One region of the Thalassotalea euphylliae genome, then DNA from elsewhere that is predicted to be linked to it. Evidence: riboswitches for the same ligand, from Rfam matches in the RefSeq annotation. Region 1 holds a riboswitch; the other holds the start of a gene.
What was found. Region 1 has a riboswitch for lysine ahead of dapA (4-hydroxy-tetrahydrodipicolinate synthase). Riboswitches for the same ligand answer to the same signal wherever they lie in the genome.
Positions count from the first base shown of each region.

Region 1 (10,160 bases):
CGTAGCTTGGTTCATCGTATGCTGCAGTTTGCGCGCTGCATCTTCACAGAACATCAGGTTCTGACCGTTTAAACGGGCAAACTCTTGCTCGTCTTCTCTTTTAACTGCGGCTTGTACAGGCGTTTGTAATGTGTCTTCAATCGCATCAACTAGATCACTGATCGGAAACTCTGTAACCGATGAGTTCAGCTTAACTTTTACTTTGGCAATAGAGCGCTGGCTGTGTGGTGTGGCGACAACGCCTTCGGTTGTGCCGAGCCATTCATGTATTGTTTGCTTGTCGATATTGTCTTGTTCATCAAACTTATTTAAGAAAGCTTGCTGTATTAGCTGGCGAGCTAACGCAGCAGAGCAAGGACAAGTGGACGAGTATCTTACATCGATTGCTAGTTCAACTGACAATTGCCCTTTGTTTAACTGGCCTGTTAATACAACCGGGTAGGCTTTCCAACCTTGCTTACCACTGATTAGTGATTTACGGCGCAGGTGGTAATCAAAGTGAATAGCGACTTTTGCTTGGTCGCTTAGTTCTTGATGAGAGCTAATAAAGCCATCGAGCAAAGCTGCAAAGCTTTGGTAATTCAAGGTATTGTTATTGGACAATTCGTCGAGCAATAAATATAGGCGCGACATGTGAATACCTTTTGCCTGTGCCTCTTTCAAATTCACAAACGCATCAATGTGAGCTGACACCATTCGCTCTGGCTGGTCTTTAGAAGCCACCATTAAAGGCATTTCAATATTGCTCATTCCAACCCAATCTAACGTCCCTTCGGTTTGGGCTGTGGTGTGATTGGCGATGTCTGGCATTGATGTTGGCATTAGTTCTCCGCAATCTCAGTAGTAAAACTTAATAAGCTACTCAGGGCGTATTGATCTTTCAGGGTTGGTTTTGCAGAAGCTGCCCTGCGGGTTCATCTAAACACTTCCTGCTCATTGTTGCTCGCTTTTTACATAGAACGACTATGCGACAAAACGAGCGCCGCGATCTGAAAGTGTTTAGATTGAACAAAATTCAACCTCAAAAGATCTACACGCCCTTGTCAGCGTAACCAGCCTAGAACCAAAAACCACATAAAAAGTATTGATTTGAGGGCTGTTTTCGCTAATAAAATGGGCGGCTATTCTGAACGAAAATCCGGCTAAAATCAATATCTGTAGCGGCATTCTCATTAGTAAAGGTGTAGCATTTAATGAATTTAGATTTACATTAAATACGCTTGCGATTAGGCTGTGTGGTGATACGAAATAAGAGGAACAAAAAGCACTATGAACCAGCCTGCAACTATTGATAAATCGCTAATTCAAGGATATTTAGACAATTTGGGGGGCACGGTGGTAGCGCAGATGCTTGCGCTTTATCAGAAGCAATCTGGCGTTTACATTGGTGAGATTGAAGCTGCGATCAATGAGCAAAGTCAATCTAACTGGCAAGAACGTTGTCACAAAATGAAAGGTGCAGCGGCAAGTGTAGGCTTACTGAGTGTTCATCAGTTCTTAGTGGCTATTGAAAAATCGACAGAAACTTGGCCACAAAAAAGCGAGCATCTTGCTCGCTTAAAAATTGATAATACCGCAGCTATTGCTGATTTTAAGCAATGGCTTGAAAGCTCGTAAGAAGCTTTCTTAACCTAAGCCCCAAATAAGCTTAACTAAAGCTAACTTAAACTTTAGCTAGGCGTCGATGCTACCAACGAAACGGTAGCCTTCACCATGGATGGTATTGATTAGCTCTGGCGTTTCTGGAATAGATTCAAAGTGTTTACGCAAACGACGAATGGTAACGTCAACCGTACGGTCATTTGAGCGTAAGTCACGACCCGTCATTTCCTTGATTAATTGCTGGCGAGAAACAATTTGCCCAGCATTTTCAATCAACAATTTAAGCGCACGATATTCACCACGAGGAATTGGAATAATATCGCCAACGGGGGTTGTCATCTTGCGTGAGTTACCGTCAAGTGACCACCCGTTAAAATTGATAATTGCACCGTCAGTGTCAGGTTTTACATGAGTAATACGGCTGAGGATATTGCGTGCACGAATGGTTAACTCTCTTGGGTTAAACGGCTTAGTCAAGTAATCGTCTGCGCCAATTTCTAGACCCAAAATTTTATCAATATCACTATCACGACCAGTTAGGAAAATAAGCCCCATATCTCGATTGTTAGTCAACTCTCTAGCTAGCAACAAGCCGTTCTTACCAGGCAAGTTAATATCCATGATAACTAAGTGTACTTTTTGTTCTCTTAGCTGAGCGTCCATCGAATCGCCATCTACAGCTTCAGAGACTTGATAGCCTTCTGCTTCGAATAGGTTTCGGAGGTTAAAGCGTGTGACGTCTTCGTCTTCAACGATAAGGATATGTGCTTTTTGCATTTTTTGTCCGTTTACTAACTGGTATCTATGCTTAGTATTGTTTAGTTAGCCTTATATAGTAACTCAACCGCTAAAATTAAAGGCTAGTGTAGGTACTTTTTACTTTAGTCTTTAACATTTTAGCAAACAATATAGGTGACTTCATCCGCCACATAGTTACAGAAAGTAATCAATTAGTTAATTTTTGGTACTTCGCTTAATTGTGCAGGGAAAGCGATCTCAAACTGTACGCCTTGCGTTGGTTCAATATCGAATTGAATATGGCCGCCAAGCGCTTGGGTGACAAGGTTATAAACTAAGTGTAAGCCTAAACCACTGCCACCTTCGCCGCGTCTAGTTGTGATGAAAGGGTCGAAGATCTTGGTTTTGATCGACGGCTCTACGCCGTTGCCATCGTCTTGGTAATTAATGTGCAGTTGGCCACTTAAATACATCACATTGATTGTGACTGTGCCACCATCATTATCTGCAAAACCATGAATGATGGAGTTCACAATAAGGTTGATCAATATTTGGTTAATCGGTCCATGCTTACTAATAACCGCTAAGTTTTCACTGCACTCGATTTGAAAATTTACACTTTTTTGTTTGAGTTGTGGCCCCAATGACAAGATCACCTCGTCAATCAATTGCTTAACAATAAATGCGCTATCTGCTTCATTGCTTTGGTTTACTGCCACTTGTTTGAAACTAGAAATTAAGTCTGCAGCACGATGTAAGTTGCGTGTGACGATGGCTAGGTTTTCTTCACTTTCCGTCAGAAAACGGCGCAGTTGACTCGATTTTAAGGTTTTATCGTTAAAGGCGGTATGAACTTCATTTAAGCGATCAGATAGCAAGCTTGATGCAGTAACCCCTAGACCTATTGGGGTATTTACCTCATGAGCAACACCAGCCACCATATCACCTAACGAGGCCATTTTTTCACTTTCAACTAGTTGCCCTTGGAACTGATGAAGCTTTTCTAGCGTAGATAGTAACTCTTGGTTTGAATCTTTTAGTGCGTCAGTTCGCTGGCTAACTTTGTCTTCTAACTCGTGGTTAAGTTTTAAAATCTGTTGCTCTGCGTTTGCTTGTTTTTCTATATGTCGCTCAATGCGATTGAGCATAACATTCAAGTCGTTGGCAAGTAATTCAAACTCTTGGTTTTCCATGCCGTTAACACGAACACTGAAGTCTTTTTTCTGCGATACATTGCGTATCGCCGTAAGTAATCGATTAATCGGTGTAATCACCGAGCTATACATACTGTTGGTGATAAGAGCACCGATTATCAGCACTAAAATATAGCCAATAGATAAGGTGAACCAAGTCGTTGTTTGCAGTTCATGATAGCTATTTGTATCAAGCTGCAAGTAGGCATAACCAATTAGCTTGTTATCGACTTTGATTGGGTTGATATATTCAATAATGCTATCGGTAATAATGGGCGCTTGATACTTTTCGATACTCGCCGTTTTCTCTGGGATAGCAGGAAAACCTTGCTTATTGTAGCTGGCAAAAAAGCTCAGCTCTTGGTTTTCAAAGCGATAAATGTGCACATAGTTAAACCGAGGTAGGTTTGAAAGTCGCTTCAATACCTCTTGATATTCACTATAGTTGTCAGTTTCAATAAATGAGATTGAGCGACCACTAATAATGGCTGCGCGCTCTTTAATATCTTGTTTTAACTCTGCGCCAAGGTGATCAAAAACAAAATAGGAGACAACCAAGTGTGCGAGAAAAAATGAGCCGGTTACAAAAGCCAGCATTAATAGATTCAACTTACGACGAATTGACTTGGTTTGCACAACTTGGTTGGAATGCATAGTTTGGTTTGAATGCATAGATTGGTTGGAGTGCATAGTTTGGTTCATTACTAGATTTTAACTACCTATCTTAGTGCTTATTCGCCGTTTTTAATGCTCAATTTTTAACTTGAGCACGTGTCGTAGGCGCAAAGTAGCATGGGTTTATATCTACGATGCTTTTTCAGTGAATATCAAAAGGTCAGCACTCGTCAATGTTTTATTCTTTATTAAAGTTAATTTATACCAATTTAGTTAACGACTGACGCACTGTTTTTTTTCACGCTTGCCAGTAATAACTACACTGAAGCGACGTAGACAGCAAAGCCACGTTGATTAACCGTGGTTTGTATTTGTTTAAAACCTTCAGCCAAAATAGGTTGGTATTTTAAAAAGCTATTTGCCACCACAGTTAAGTTACCACCTCTAACTAATCGTTTCGGACACTCACGCAAAAACGTTTCGGTTGCAGCATAATGCGTCTTCAAGCCTTGATGAAACGGTGGGTTGGTGACGATATGTGAAAACGAGCCTGTAACTTCACTTAGGCCGTCTGAGGCAAATACCTCGCCTGCTAAGTTATTTACTTTTAACGTCTCTTGCGTGGAAGCAACTGCCAGTGCACTAATATCGAGGGCTGTTATCTCTGCTGCTGGGTGCTGTTTGGCTAAGTAGGCGCTGATCACTCCGGCACCACAGCCAAAATCAAGCAGTTTGCCTTGGTAACTTTTTTTCGGCAGTTGCTCGGTAGGTAAATTTTCTAATAGAACTTGTGTGCCTTTGTCTAGTTGCTTTTGGCTAAACACGCCCGGCAGTGCGGCAATGTTAAGTTCAATACCGGCAACCGAAAGCGGGTAGTAGTGGAACCAATCGGCAAGGGAAAACTGATAATCACCACGAATAAACTGACCAGCGAATAAACTGCAATGGCGAGCAGAATCGAGCTTATGACAATGGCTAATATAGTCTTGGCTTAATTTTGCTGCTGATTTGATGCCGCCTTTGTTTTCACCAACAAACAGCACTCGTGCATCGTCTGTTAAATATGGAGCAAGCATAGCGAGAGAATAAGCAAGCTCAGCTTTGCTTTTTGGAAAGGCAATCACGGCTAAGTCATATGCGCTGTTTTCTTTATTTTGTTTAGCTTCTTTGTTTTGCTTCGTTTCTTCACTTTGCTGGGCGGTTAAGTGCGTACCAAAGCTGTAGCTCAAGTTTGAATTTGGTTGAGCAGCCGATAATTGCGCCAGTTGATCCGCAGCTAGCTTGTTATTGGTGAAATAATGTAATTGGCACTCAGGATATTCATCAAGCCACTCTTGATATAGCCCGTCGACGGGGAAGTTAACTAACACTGCCCGCGTGCATGCTAACTCGTCGATATTGCGAACCAGTACTTGAGATAAATTCGATAATGCCATGTGATGTCCAACTTGCCTCGCGTTAGACGCTAATCGTCAGCGTTAATACGTTGCTTACCTAGGTTGATGATAGCCAGCTTAAGTCTAGTGTGAAACTGCTTTTTGCCGACACAAATTGCCAAAATTCGCGGACTACAAACTTCACTAAAATCGCGCGAGGCCGCATTTTACGTGATTGATAAAGCAAGGTATAGCGGTGTGTTGACATTAGAGCAAATATTCGATGTAATGAGCCCGTCCTTATTCCTGCGCGATGGTGTGGCTCGTCAAGCTCATACCATCGTGATGAAAAGGGCCAGAAGAGGAGCGTTAACCAGGTAGTTAATGTCAGGAGATCAAACTCCAGTGACCATTAATGAGGGGGATTAACGCCGAGACCAATACATTTTTGATTGATGTATTGGTCGGTTGCTCAGGCTGAATCCTGACAACTGTCACCCATTAGGTGGAGAGCTTCTGGCCTTTGTTGAACTGTCTGCGCTTTTTGCTGTGGGCAGAGAACAAATGCCGATAAGTTCTCCGAACGAAGTGAGTTCGAGAGACATGAATCCTGAAACTTCTAATTCATTAGCTAACGCAACCTTACCCAAATTCCCGTTGTGGACCGCGTTAGTTACCCCTTTTGCCGAAAGTGGCGCTATCGACTTTGCCTGTTTATCGCGAATTGCTCGCGAACAAGCAGCCGTCGGCAATGGTTTGTTACTGCTTGGTAGCACTGGCGAAGCATTGGCGCTCAATGCTGAACAACAGTTTGGTATCGTCAAATACGTGGCTGAACTTGGCCTTGATGTGCCGATCATGGTCGGTGTTGGCGGCTTTCAATTAATGCAACAGCTAGAGTGGATTGAGCGCTGCAATCAGCTAAATATTGACGCCTACTTACTTGGTGCGCCTTTATACGCTAAGCCTGGCCCTGTTGGCCAAGAGCAATGGTTTACCGCTTTGCTTAATGCTAGCAACAAGCCTTGTATGCTTTACAACGTTCCGTCGCGAAGTGCGGTTACTTTATCGGTGGATACGCTAGCGAAGCTGCAAAATCATCCAAATTGTTGGGCACTTAAAGAAGCCAGCGGCGATATCGCCCAATTTAATCGCTACCGTCAAGCGTGTCCTAAGCTTGCGCTGTTTAGTGGTGAAGATGCCATGATGCCAGCGCTGGCAAAACTTGGTGCTGCGGGCTTAGTGTCGGTTGCAAGTAATGCTTGGCCATCAGCGACAAAGCTCTATGTTCAACAATGTTTGGCGCATACCGAGCTTGATAACGCGCTTTGGCAGCAAGCTGTTGATGCGCTATTTAGCGTGGCAAATCCAATCCCAGTGAAAGTGTTAATGCATGAGAATGGCGAGTTAGACTCCGCCGCCTTGCAACCCCCACTCACCCATTTCGAATTGTTAGATAAACAGCCCTTGATTGAGGCTAACGATGCTATTGACGCTTGGTATCGCGAGCAGACGCAAGTAACTCAGCCGATACAAGTTACTCAACAGGCGCGTGAAATTCCATTAGAGAAAAACGAACCGCTAGCTAAGCAAAGGGCTTAGTTTTAGCACTAAGAAACGCTGCTAACGGCGCGATCAGAAAACTAACAATTAACCCAAAAAAGAATTCAGAATTAAAGGTAGAAAAATGACTAATTGGCAAGAAGTTTTACAACAAATGGAGCGCGGTGAAGTGCGCGCGGCAACCCAAGATGAGCAAGGTAACTGGCACGCTAATGTTGAAGCCAAACAAGCAATATTGGCGGCGTTTAAAGCCGGTGAAAACACCGAATTTGACGGTATTTATGAGGGCTTTGTCGATAAACACAATTTACCAGCACGCCAGTTCACCCGCGATGATGCGGTACGCCTAGTGCCGGGTGGCTCATCGGTACGCGCTGGTGCTTATGTTGCTCCTGGCGTGATTGTTATGCCACCAGCTTATATTAATGTTGGTGCTTATGTTGGCAAAGGCACTATGGTGGATAGCCATGCACTAGTGGGCTCGTGTGCGCAAATTGGTGAAAACGTACATTTATCGGCAGCTGTGCAAATTGGTGGTGTGCTTGAACCAGTGGGTGCGAGCCCTGTGATTGTTGAAGATGGTGCCTTTTTAGGTGCTGGTGTGGTTGTCGTAGAAGGTGTGGTGATTAAAAAAGGCGCGGTGTTAGCGCCGGGTGTTGCTCTGTCTGCTTCTATTCCGGTGTTTGATTTAGTCAATAATCGCCGTTTGGAAAAAGGTGAGCCAATTCCAGAACGCGCTGTGGTTATTCCGGGTACGCGTCCGGTCGGCGGTGAATGGGCACAATCTCAAGGCCTAAACATGGCGTGTGCCTTGATTGTTAAATATCGCGATGAGCAAAGTGATGCTTCACTTGAGCTTGAAGAAGCATTGCGCTAATCAGCGTTATTAAAGGAAGTTACGATGACGACATCAAGCCTACTCTCTGACGATTTATCGCAAGCACTGCGCGCTCATCAAGGCAGTAGTCATGAAAATGGCTACTTTGTTTATGATATTGGCGCGCTTAAACAGCACTTAACTGCGCTACAGCAGCAAGATGTGGTCAAGCTTTGGTACGCGGTCAAAGCCAATCCATTATCAAGCGTTATTCAAGCGGTAGCGGAAAGCGGTATTCAGTTTGATGTCGCCAGTAAAGGCGAGCTAACGCAAGTATTATTGCAAGGGGTTGATGCTGAGAAAATTCTAAATACTGGGCCAGCCAAATCTTACCAGCAAATTTCTTATTTTCTTCAGCAAGGGGTCAATACCTTTGTTGTCGAAAGTTACAATCAGTTGCAATGGCTAGCGCTGGCCGCGAAAGAGCAGGATAAAAAGCCAGACGCTTTACTGCGCGTTCAGCTGCGCTGGCCAGAAGGCGAGAAAAACCCGCTAGGTGGTAATAGCTTAACGCCATTTGGTTTAGGCACTGAAGAATGGGCAGGAATTCGTGCTAGTGATTTCCCAACGGTGAATATTTGTGGCTTACATATCTTCCAGTGGGGCAATATGCTCAGCAACAGCCAAATGTTTTCCCTTTGGTCACAAATGGTTGAGCCGCTCGTTAGCTTAGCTGAGCGCATTGGTTTTGAGCTTAAAGTGTTGGATTTAGGTGGTGGTTTAGGGGTCGATTACCTTGAAACGGGTCAAGGGATAGACTGGCAACAAGCCATGGCTGATTTAGCGCAAATTAAAGCACAAGCAGGCGTGGAAGAATTATGGCTAGAGCTTGGCCGTTATGCGGTTGCGCCGTTTGGTTATTATGTTACTGATGTCGTTGACCGCAAAACTAATTTTGGTGAAGAACAATTGGTGTTGGCAGCAGGTATTAATCACTTGTTACGCCCAGCAATCACCGACCAACCGTTTCCTGCTAGCCTACTGCGGCCATCAAGCGAGCAAGTACAAGATTTTCATTTGCACGGCCCGCTGTGCACGAGTATGGATAGTCTGGGTAAATTGCCTTTGCCGAGCGATACCAAAGTTGGCGATCAGCTGGTGTTTAGTCTTTCGGGGGCTTACGGCTTTACCGAAAGTATGCCACTGTTTTTATGTCATGAAGTGGCTGCGGAATATGTTTATGATAATCATCAGTTAACTGAAGTTCGCGCAGCACAACCTGCCACTTGGTATATGAGATAGGGAGCGGTTATGACAAAAACAGTTAACCACGTCACCAAGTCAATACTGAATGTCGGCGAGATGGCCAGTGGTGCCAAGTTGACGGTGCCGGTTTATCGCTTTGCTGGCCAAAGTGACGCACCGAGTGTTTATATTCAGGCCAATATGCATGGCGCAGAAGTGCAAGGCAATGCGGTAATTTACCAATTGCTTGAACAGCTTCGTAACCTGCATATTTTAGGTGATATCACCTTAGTACCATATGCCAATCCAGTTGGTTGTAATCACAAAAATGGTGAGTACACGCTTGGCCGTTTTGACCCGATCACAGGCGTGAATTGGAACCGTATGTATCATCATAATCCAGACTTAGTGGTGCCTTTTGTGCAAGATAACGTTGACGCTAGTGAGCAAGAGATCAAAGCCAAGTTCAAACAAGTACTACTTGATGATATCGACCAACAGCTAGATCACAATATGTATGGTTTGACTACGGGGCAGCGTATTGCTTATCAATTGCAGAAAATGGCACATCAAGCTGACTTAGTGTTGGACTTACACACCGGCCCTATTTCAAGTAAGCATTTGTACTGCCCTGAATATGCCAGAGCAAGTGCTAGCTATTTCAATATTGAACACACCTTATTAATCCCCAACGAGTTTGACGGCGCATTAGATGAAGCAACTTTTTGCCCATGGTGGTCACTGGCCCAAGCCTATGCCGCAAAAGGTCGCCCATTGGTGCTAAATAAAGAAAGTTTTACTGTCGAACTGGGCTCACAAGAGCAAATTGATTTAGATGTAGCGCTCGATGATGCGAATAGTGTACTGACCTATTTAAGCTATAAAGGCGTTATTAAAGGTGTAAGTAAAGGTGCAAATAATGGCGCAAATAAAGGCGAAGAAAATACCAGCGAGCAGTTTGTACCAGCCCAAATAACACGTTATGCCTGTTATTTAAAAGACTACAAAGCC
Region 1 is NZ_QUOT01000001.1:1,955,919-1,966,078, reverse strand. It holds gene folE2 (GTP cyclohydrolase FolE2) at 1-822, opposite strand, end outside; gene DXX94_RS08685 (Hpt domain-containing protein) at 1,270-1,617, shown strand; gene arcA (two-component system response regulator ArcA) at 1,675-2,379, opposite strand; gene DXX94_RS08675 (HAMP domain-containing sensor histidine kinase) at 2,553-4,235, opposite strand; gene DXX94_RS08670 (methyltransferase) at 4,466-5,584, opposite strand; lysine riboswitch at 5,876-6,048, shown strand; partial or broken gene dapA (4-hydroxy-tetrahydrodipicolinate synthase) at 6,128-7,027, shown strand; gene DXX94_RS08660 (2,3,4,5-tetrahydropyridine-2,6-dicarboxylate N-succinyltransferase) at 7,212-7,964, shown strand; gene DXX94_RS08655 (PLP-dependent decarboxylase) at 7,989-9,206, shown strand; gene DXX94_RS08650 (succinylglutamate desuccinylase/aspartoacylase family protein) at 9,216-10,160, shown strand, end outside.

Region 2 (10,160 bases), 1.4 Mb from region 1:
CTGGGTTACCTTCGAACACTGCTGTATATTCTTGAGGATCACATGCACGGTCTTGATCGCCAATTAATGCACAGCGTTGCGTATCAACTAAGTTAGGTGATTCGTCGGTGCGGCCTAAACCTAGCTGGTGTAAAGAAGGTGCACGGAAGGCTGTACCGTATGAGCCACGAACACTTAAGTCATCACTTGGTGCCCATAAGAAAGACACTTTTGGATCGGTCGTCGTACCAAAGTCTGAATAGTCTTCGTAACGTACCGCTAGTTGAACTTCTAAGGTATCAAGCACTGGGATTGCTAATTCACCGAAAATGGCGGTGTTGTCACGTGAACCATTTGCTTGAGTTGCTTCGGTACCGAAGATGTCACCTCGTAGGAATTGATCATCTGGGTTATCAGCAATGCTTTCTTCGCGGTACTCGGCACCTAATGCAAGTAGTAAGTCACCGTGTTCCATTTCTAGCACAGGGCCAGAGATTTTAAAGTCAATTGAGCGGTTAGTTGATTTACCGACACGAACAGTTGTTGTTTCGATGTAATCAAGTGATTCTTGCGAGTTAGCAGAAGGCTCAAACGGGTTCCAGTAAAGGGTTGTACCATCATCTAACTGCACACCGTCAATGGCTTCTTGGATGCGACGAGAATTCGGGAAGCCGTCAACACCACGCTCTGTTGATTCGCTCTTAATGTAGCTGTAAGCAAGTTCCCAGCTCCAGTCGTTAACTTCACCTTGCAATCCAAGAATTGCGCGGTAGTAGTCAGAGTCAACACGCTTCTCACGGTTGCCAATATCTACGGTACGACGACGCATGGTTAAGTCTTGTTGATAGAACGGATGATCTGGCATATCGGCAAATGGATGATTTGGGTTGTCGCCAGACATAAACAATTCGTTGAAGCTTGGGCTACCTGCACCGCGAACAATTGATTTTGAGTTTTGACCGTTTAACTCAGCAAATGCACGTACCGTGTCGTTAATTTCGTACTTACCCATGTAGTTCCAGCTAAAGCGTTCTGCATCTGGGATCATGGTCATGTGTGGCGCGTAATCGTAACGACAAAGGTTGTTATCAGGGTCTTGGTCTTCAACTGGACAAATGTCGTTGCCGAATAAGTCAATCAAACGATTTGACGGATCAGAGGCAAGGGCTATTGTACCTGGAATACCTGAAGATGAACGGAAATCAGTTGCTAATGGGTCGCCAGTTAGTGCTGCTTGGTTAGCTGAACGAGAATAGTCGCGATCAGCGTATAATACTTCTTCACGATCAAAATATTCTAAGATGAACGTATGGCTAGATTTTTCAGTTTGATTACCAAACACTAAGCTAATGCTTTGTTCATCACCACCACCATCTGCGGTTGTGCCCACTTTACCTGATAGTTCAACACCATCAACATCGTCGCGAAGTACAACGTTAATTACACCTGCAACAGCGTCTGAACCATAAGTTGCAGAAGCACCATCTTTTAAGATGTCTACACGTTTAATGGCAGATAATGGAATGTTGTTGATATCAACGAAAGCGGTATCAATACCTTTTGCGAATGGACTTACCGAAACACGACGACCATTTACTAAGATTAGCGTTGAATCGGCACCTAGGCCACGCAGTGATACTGAAGAACCACCATTGGCCGTATCATCTGAGCTGTTTGCTTGGGTTGAGAAAGTCCCTTGGCCAGAGATAGGTAACTTAGTGAATAAGCTAATTAAATCTGTGACACCGGTTTTTTGAATATCGTCTGACGATAAACTTGTGATCGGTGATGGGCCTTCCATACTGGTACGTTTAATGTGTGAACCAGTAATTTGAATGCGTTCGATTTCTTCGTTTGCTTCTTCGGCTACAGCGTTGAAACTTTGAGAGGCAAGCAGTGCTGCTGAAATGCTAAGCGCAAGTGACGTTTTCTTTGAAAAGAACTTTGTCATTTCCATATTTCCTTTTGCGTTATTTTGCTTTTGTTATTTGTGTCAAATCCTGATGGTAAACCATTGTTCACAAAGTGTTACAGGGGAGAAGCACTTAGTTCACTCGGTACAACATGACGCTAATTTTGTATCAAATAAATCAGCATATAGAAATAGGGTATATGTATATAACTTAATCAAATTGTAAATTATTCTGTCCGTAAATTATGCAATTTCTGCCTGCAGCCCTTGTATACACTTAGTTTCTTTACGATTTAGTTCGTACGAAAATAAATTTATAAAAAATAACCGTTTGTTGAATTAATATTCACATGAGAAGCATAAATATGATTTAAGTGTTGTTTTTCGCATAAATTCTGAACACTAAAAAGCAATTTTCTAGGGACGAAAGTGCAAAATTTTGCTTAATGCTGTGCAGTAAATCTAACTTGTCGGGCGCAAGTGAAAGTAATTTGGGGTAAAGTAGGCGCAATCAAATGTCAGGTTATTTTTGGAATTTACATGCTTAGAAGAGAATTCGTTCAATATTTGCAGGCACTTTTAAAACCCGAACAAATTAAAGATTTTTGCCCCAACGGATTACAAGTGCAAGGTGCAGAGGAAGTCACCAATATTGTCACAGGGGTGACCGCAACTGAAGCACTCATTGATGAGGCTATCGCCTTAAAAGCCGATACTATTTTGGTGCATCATGGTTATTTCTGGAAAGGAGAAAACCAAACTATTACTGGCATGAAATATCAGCGTGTTAAAAAGTTACTTGATCACAATATTAACTTATTCGCTTACCATTTGCCGTTAGATATCCACCCTGAGCTTGGCAATAATGCGCAGTTGGCTAAATTGTTAGGCATTAAGGTCACTGGGCCGCTAGAACTTGGTAATCCTGTAAGCGTGCCAATTCAAGGGGAACTGCCGTTTGGTATTGATGGTGTCAGCTTTAACGAAATGATTAGTAAAAAGCTCAATCGCCAATGTTTACATATCGCACCACCGTCAAACAAACCAATAAAAACCATGGCTTGGTGCACTGGCGGTGGGCAAGGTTATATCGAACTGGCAGCAGAGCAGGGGATAGATGCCTTTATTTCAGGTGAAGCTTCAGAGCAGACAACTCATATAGCGCGTGAAATGGATATTCATTTTTTTGCTGCTGGCCATCACGCCACTGAACGTTATGGCGCAAAAGCATTAGGCGAATTTGTTGCTCGTGATTTAGGCCTCAACGTTGATTTTGTTGATATTGATAATCCAGTGTAAATACGAGCAATTCACTCGATAACAACACAGCCCAAACATCAGAAAGTGTTTGGGCTTTTTTCTTGTTAGGCCTGTTTATGGTCGATCTGATGTTTAGTTGCTTTGTTATAAAATACCTTTAGGCTATGCCTTTAACTAATGCCATCAAGCAATACCTCCAAGCAATACCCTCAAGAAATGCTATCAACTAATGTTATCAACCATTCGGTAAACTCTTGGTAAGTTATTCTATTAATTTCATCGGCAATTCGTACGTTGTAATCTAAGCTTCTAAAGCCATTGTCTAACTGCCAATTTAGCTGATGTAGCTGCTGCTCGCGACGATAGAAAGTATTCAATTGTTCAATAACGATTGGCTTAGCTTCTATAAAATACTGCTGACTAGTTGTTAAATTATCTTCATTGGTTAGTTGCGACGCGGTGTCGATAAAAAACACCTTTGTTCGTTTGGCAAGCTCGGTAGCATTTACTTTTGAAGACTCCGCGACAAAACTAAACGCTGGCTTATGAGTGTTCAGTAAAAGGCTTCCCGCATGATAAGCAAGTTGCTGCTTAACACGAATCTCGTCTCTGTATTCTCGTGTCGTCATCTGCTTAAACATATGAAGTAGCGCATTCGCTTTGACACTATCTTGAATATTCACAAATGGTAAGTTGGGGTTGAAATTAATGGTAAATGCTAACGCGGCTTGCTTCTCCGATGTGACATTTACAATCTTAAATTGCTTAGCGATAGCAGCCATCTCGGATACATGTGTTTTGATTACATTCGCGTTACTTGTATTTACGCTACTAGTTTTTAAGTTGGCTGAACTTAGTAGCGGTTTAGTTGCGTTGACTGACGTGTTGTTGTGTAAGGTATTTGCCGCAACTAGTTCGGAGTTTACGTGCGTGATAAAGCGAGTTGAAAACTTATGGCTATTTGTTATCGAGTCGGTAAAAATGGTCAGAGATGATAATACCTGTGCTACAAACGATTGGTAGTCTGCAAGCCTTACAGCGTTAATTTGTTCAAGCGTTGCTTTTATACTTGGCAAGCCATTACCTTGGTTGGTGGCGGCTTTAATAACCTGCCTGAACTCCTTCTCGTGTAAAATATTCTCGTAATTGCGATAAGCGCTTTTTTTCAGTGCATCAAATTCTGCCGCGCTAAGCTTTTGTCGATGAAAAGGTGAAATAAGATCAAATGCGTAATCTACTAAGTGTGATTGTTTGCCACTAAGCACAAGTCCAAGCGACTGGTTAGTGACTTTTTCATCAAAATGGTAACCTGCCAACTCAGCATAAATATGATTCTCTCCTAAATTGTGGGTTAGCTGCTCGGCCATCAGCAAGAATAATACATAGCTATTTGGGTAAAGCTTACTCTCGATTTTCGTGCCGTTATCAAACTCACTATTGAGTGTTAAGTTGCTTAGCCTAATTAGCAATGAATCTTCAATTGCAAATGCTGGATTCGTTACTAATTGCGCAGCTATTTTATCTTGCGCGCTAATCGGTGGGCTTACTTCAGCTGTTTGCGTTTTTCTGGGCTTGAGGTAAGGGTTTTGTTTGGGTAGCGAGAAGCTATTATTCTTAGCGAATTGCCATTGAGTGAGCAACGTTGATGAGACACGCTGCTTAGTATAAGGCTTTAAGTAATGAGGTGTTTGCTGAATCTTGCCCGCTAATGGTTTATTACTGGAAACATAGGCTTGGAAGTTATTCACCGAAAAGTGGCTTAGCAGCTTATCAATAGTGCTTTGAGTCACCGGCTTAGCGATATACATTGACGTGAATATATCGCTAGAATTTGCGACATGCATTTGATCGGAAAGCTCACTTAACCAGTCGCCTGGTTCCATTTCAATTGGGCGCTTGTAATCGCGAGCCTGGGCGGCTGCCAATTCTTGTTGTAGATAATCAGGATGTGGTTGAGTTTTGAGGTGATTGAGATAAGCAAAGATGGCTTCAATTACCGTGTTTATCTGGTGATAACCATCACTCGTTAGGTCAGCATATATGTTGATTACAGTGTTAAGGCTGTCGCCATGCACGGAGGCAAAAGCGCTATGAGCGAGCCCTTTTTGATTTAAATAGTGAGCAAGGGAGCCTAAATTATTATAATCAAGCAAATGACGAATATAAGCTATCGCTTGTTTTTCATTTGCAGGTACTTCAAATCGCAAGTCCAAAGCTGGACGGTCGATAGACGACAATACATCGATACGCTTGCCAAGATCATCTTTTTCATAAAGTCGGCTGTATGGCATAAGATGAGTTGAAAACAGTCGATTGCTTATTTGTGTGTTTAAGTTTGGGTTTATGGTTTGGTCTAGATTTTTAGGGCTTTTGAATACTTGTTTTATGATATTTTCAAGCGTGTTTAGATCATGTTTGCTGTAAACTGCCAACGTCATATTTTCGAGCTTATAGTAGTTTTGGTGAAACGCTTTTAAGGCGCTCGATACATGTTTAATGTCAGTCGTCGCCCCTTGAAGCGATACTTTATTGCCAACGTCCATATAGCGCGCGGAGTTATTTGGAGACATATTTGCTTTAAAAACTGAAACAACACCCGCAAAGTCATTTGATTTACGGCTTTGAAATTCCTCGTCTACTTCTTCAATTGCGAGTTTAATGCCACCTTCTTGCATCAATGGATTGATTAACATGTCGTGCAAGCGAATAAGGCCCTCAACTAAGGCGTCTGCACTTGGGCTGTTGTTTAGCTGGAAATGATAACGCGTGGTCAGAGGGCGAGTGGTGCCGTTACTCCACCCATTTTGCTTTTTTACAAACCCATCAAAATCTTTCGTGCCAGCGTAAGATTTGCTTCCCAGAAAAACAGTATGCTCTAGTAAATGAGCTAGCCCCTGAAAAGATTTTGGTGAATGCCGCCCGCCGACATTAATGGTGATAGATGCTGCAGAACTTTTAGCATTTGGATCTGAAAGCAGTAACACTCTTAACCCATTATCCAGCTCAACATAGTTTGACAAGTTTTTATCAAATGCTTCAGGGCTAGGTAATACATGATTGGCGAAAATGGCGGTTGAAAAAAACGTAGCGAATACACTGATAAATACCAACACACAGGCATTTACGAGCTTTTTTCTAAAGTCAAAGCGACACATTGGGGCGATATTCCTTTATCTAATATTGTTGTTTTTATTTTGTATATATTTAGCAGTTATGCTTAATTAAATCGCTATAACACTTTGATAATAATGTGAAATGCTAAATAAAGTAAACGGACTTTTAGTGGTGTTAAATCAAATGCTAAGCAGAACACAGGATATATCTAGGTACAAAACTGCGATTTAACCTGCGTTATTATTGTGGTTGTTTAGCTGAGTTAAAAGAAGGTTAGTGGTTATAGCTTGCTAGTAAGCAAGCCACTGCCAAATACGCCCCATGGTTTCATACCAAACAATGCTTGAGGTTTGAAGGTTTTTGGCACTAGGCACTAAATGAGGCCAAACAAAGTCCTGATCTGGGTTGATAGCGTAGTAGCCAGCAGGCGCAGGTATTGGCTTAACTCCTTCTAACTCAAAATACTTCATTGCTCTTGGCAGGTGATAAGCGTCGGTAACTAAAACTGTTGTTTTTCCTTTTACTCGTGGCGCAATTAATTGTGCTTCTTCACGAGTATCTTTTGGGTAAGGTTCAACGATAATTTTTGCGTTTGGTACGCCTAACGCGATAGCGGCTTTTTGCACTGTTTCGGCGTTTGTTTGTTCGTCGTAAAGTCCATAGCCTGAAACAATTAACTTCGCCTCAGGGTGCAGCTTTAATACTCGCATACCTTCGACTAAACGCCTTAAAGAGCAGGCTTTTAGTTGTGACGTCGCAGGCAGTGCATGATTTGTCGCATGCCCACAACCAAGCACAACAATGTAACTAATTGGTTTTATAGAGCGGCTAAAGCTTTCAAATGTTTGTTCAAAAGGCGCTATTGTTTTATCTGCAACTGGGGTAATTGAAGAGATACCAAGAATTAGCGCCCCCGCGATTAAAGATGTTCTGCTCAGTTTAGGTTTTAGCTTAAAAAACAAAGCGGCGATTATCAGTAACAGAAGAGATATATTGAGTGGCATAACTACCACTGCAATAATTTTTTTAAAGAGAAAAAAGTCCATTGGAAAATTAAAAGGCCATAGCGTATTTTTGAAGGCTAACTATATCAGTAGATGTTTTTGAAGTTAAAAGGAAATTAAAGTACTAAGTTGTGAAAGGGCGATTGAAAAACAATGTTTGCGCGAAGTGCTTTTTTAATTGGAGTAACTATATTAGCGGAAATTAATTGAGCATTTTGTGGCGTATAGATGCGTAGGTGTAATATAGGTTTAGGAATCAAGGAGTTGGTTGCGGGAGCCGGATTTGAACCGACGACCTTCGGGTTATGAGCCCGACGAGCTACCAGGCTGCTCCATCCCGCGTCCGAATGGTTTACTGAGTAAACGAGCCAAGATTGTTTTACTTCTGAATCTATAACGAAGAGTTGGTTGCGGGAGCCGGATTTGAACCGACGACCTTCGGGTTATGAGCCCGACGAGCTACCAGGCTGCTCCATCCCGCGCCAAGTATTGTAACAGTTTGAGTCGGTTACCAACGACTTCGCTTTCTAATGAAGTGTTCATTATCAGAGATTTATTGCATCTCTGTGAAAGCGAGGCGTATGTTAAGGATAGTTAATGTGATTTGCAACTGCTTTTTTGAAGGATTTTACTGCTCGCTCTAATAGTGAGCAAAAAGGTGCGTAAATATACGTATTTGTCCTGTTTGCTATCACAACTTGTTCATTTTTCTGGGCAAGTATCGAGGCCATAGCAGCTCACACTATAGTTACTTCCTGCGAATAGTTGCCTTTGGCAGTTACGTTCAACGATTTGCTTAAATGATTTATCTAAGCACTTCTTTTAATTCAACCTATCAAAGTGATTTCCTTTTCTCACTTCTCTTTAATGAAATACGAGATAGAAAATCTACAACGCAATTAGCATCAGATATTACAAACAATTGTTTGGACATCTAAATGCCTATTGATCACAACGAATAATTAATGTTTAATGAGGGCGTTATTGAGTTTTTACTTTAAATTTTTACAAGATAAATACTCGCTAACACCAGAAGAGGAGCGATAGCCAGGTAACTAGCGTTAGGGTCACTGCCCGTTATACGTTAATGAGGGGGACTATCGCCGAGGATTTAGTTTGAGTGACAAACTAAATTCGGTCATTAGGGTTGAATCCCTAAGGCTGTCACCAGTAACGAGGTAATCGTTAAATAGGTGGAGAGCTTCTGGCTGAAAATGTCTTGCTTTTGGGCTTCAGAATATCCTCAGCCGTGCTCTTCCTTTGTTGTAAGTAGTTTTTTGCTATATAGGGAGACCCTTTAATGAACATTATCACCAAAATCCACAATCAACTTGCGGCGTGTTTGCCAAGCACCCTTGAAAGTACAATTGAATCTAGCGACTGGGCTAGTGATTGGGGGATTTATGTCTAACTTTACTGTTGCTAAATTTGGTGGAACTAGTGTTGCTAACCATCAAGCGATGGAGCGCTGTGCAACGATTATTAAAAATGATCTCGCCAATCGTGTTGTTGTGGTGTCGGCGAGCGCAGGTGTTACCAATCATTTAGTGCGTTTAGGGCAGGAGAGTGTACCTGCGGCAGAGCGCAATGAAATTATCGCGAGCATTCGTGAAATTCAACTCAATATTATTGAAGCTTTTACGGGCGATCATAACCTTGGTGATTTTGTTGATGAAAAGCTCTCGCAGCTTGGTGAAATAGCAGAAATTCAGGCGCAACAGCACAGTGTGAAAAATGCTGATGAGATTTTGTCTTTTGGTGAGCAGCTTAGTTCTGCGTTATTTACTCAAGTGCTTAATGAGCTTGGTGTTAACGCCAAATGTTTTGATATTCGCCAAGTCATGAAAACCAACAGTTTGTATGGGCAAGCTGTAGTAGATATTGAAGCGCTTAAAACAAAAGCTATTGAGCATTTAGCGCCACTCACAAAAGACAGTGTGATTGTTACGCAAGGGTTTATTGGTCAAGATGGGTTAGGGCACACCACGACGCTTGGCCGTGGCGGCTCTGATTACAGTGCAGCATTAATTGCAGAAGCGCTTGATGCCACCAATCTCAGTATTTGGACTGACGTGGTCGGGATTTTTACAACGGACCCACGCATTACTGATCAGGCTCGCGCTATTCCTGAAATCAGCTTTGGTGAGGCGGCCGAAATGGCTACCTTTGGTGCTAAAATTTTGCACCCAGCAACGCTTATTCCTGCTATGCGACAAAATATTCCGGTATTTGTCGGGTCGAGCAAAGAGCCAGAACAAGGTGGTACTTTTATTCAGCAAAGCGTTTCTTCATCACCAACATATCGCTCTATTGCGCTGCGTCGTGAACAAACCTTAGTGACGGTGAAAAGCCCTGCGATGTTACATGCCAGTGGTTTCTTGGCTAAGGTGTTTGCAATTTTAGCCAAGCATGAGCTCAGTGTTGATTTGATTACAACCAGTGAGATCAGTGTTGCATTGACATTTGATAATCCAACGGGCAGCACACAGTCGCTGATTAACAATTCGGTGTTAGCGGAACTTGAGCAACTTTGTGAAGTGTCGGTTGAGCACGGCTTGTCACTTGTTGCGGTAATTGGTAATAACCTTCATGCAACTAAAGGACTAGGTAGCAGTGTGTTTGACAAAATTAACGACTTTAATATTCGTATGATTTGTCACGGTGCAAGTTCAAACAACTTATGCTTTTTAATACCAGGGCAAGATGCAAATACGGTTGTTGAACAACTTCACGATACACTTTTTGCTGCTTAGCGTTACTGGCTTAGTTCTACTGGTTTAGCTTTTGATTGCTATTGGCGAACGAAACATATAAAAGCACAGCTAAGTGTTATACGCATTTATTGCAAGTATTAACCTAGCTGTGCTTTTGTGTTGTTTAACACCTTGTCG
Region 2 is NZ_QUOT01000001.1:542,443-552,602, reverse strand. It holds gene DXX94_RS02475 (TonB-dependent receptor plug domain-containing protein) at 1-1,930, opposite strand, end outside; gene DXX94_RS02470 (Nif3-like dinuclear metal center hexameric protein) at 2,432-3,190, shown strand; gene DXX94_RS02465 (insulinase family protein) at 3,361-6,306, opposite strand; gene DXX94_RS02460 (ElyC/SanA/YdcF family protein) at 6,556-7,269, opposite strand; tRNA gene DXX94_RS02455 (tRNA-Met) at 7,535-7,611, opposite strand; tRNA gene DXX94_RS02450 (tRNA-Met) at 7,675-7,751, opposite strand; lysine riboswitch at 8,295-8,481, shown strand; gene lysC (lysine-sensitive aspartokinase 3) at 8,673-10,022, shown strand; gene DXX94_RS02440 (MarR family winged helix-turn-helix transcriptional regulator) at 10,121-10,160, opposite strand, start outside.
Region 2: another riboswitch for lysine. It lies ahead of lysC (lysine-sensitive aspartokinase 3); the one in region 1 lies ahead of dapA (4-hydroxy-tetrahydrodipicolinate synthase).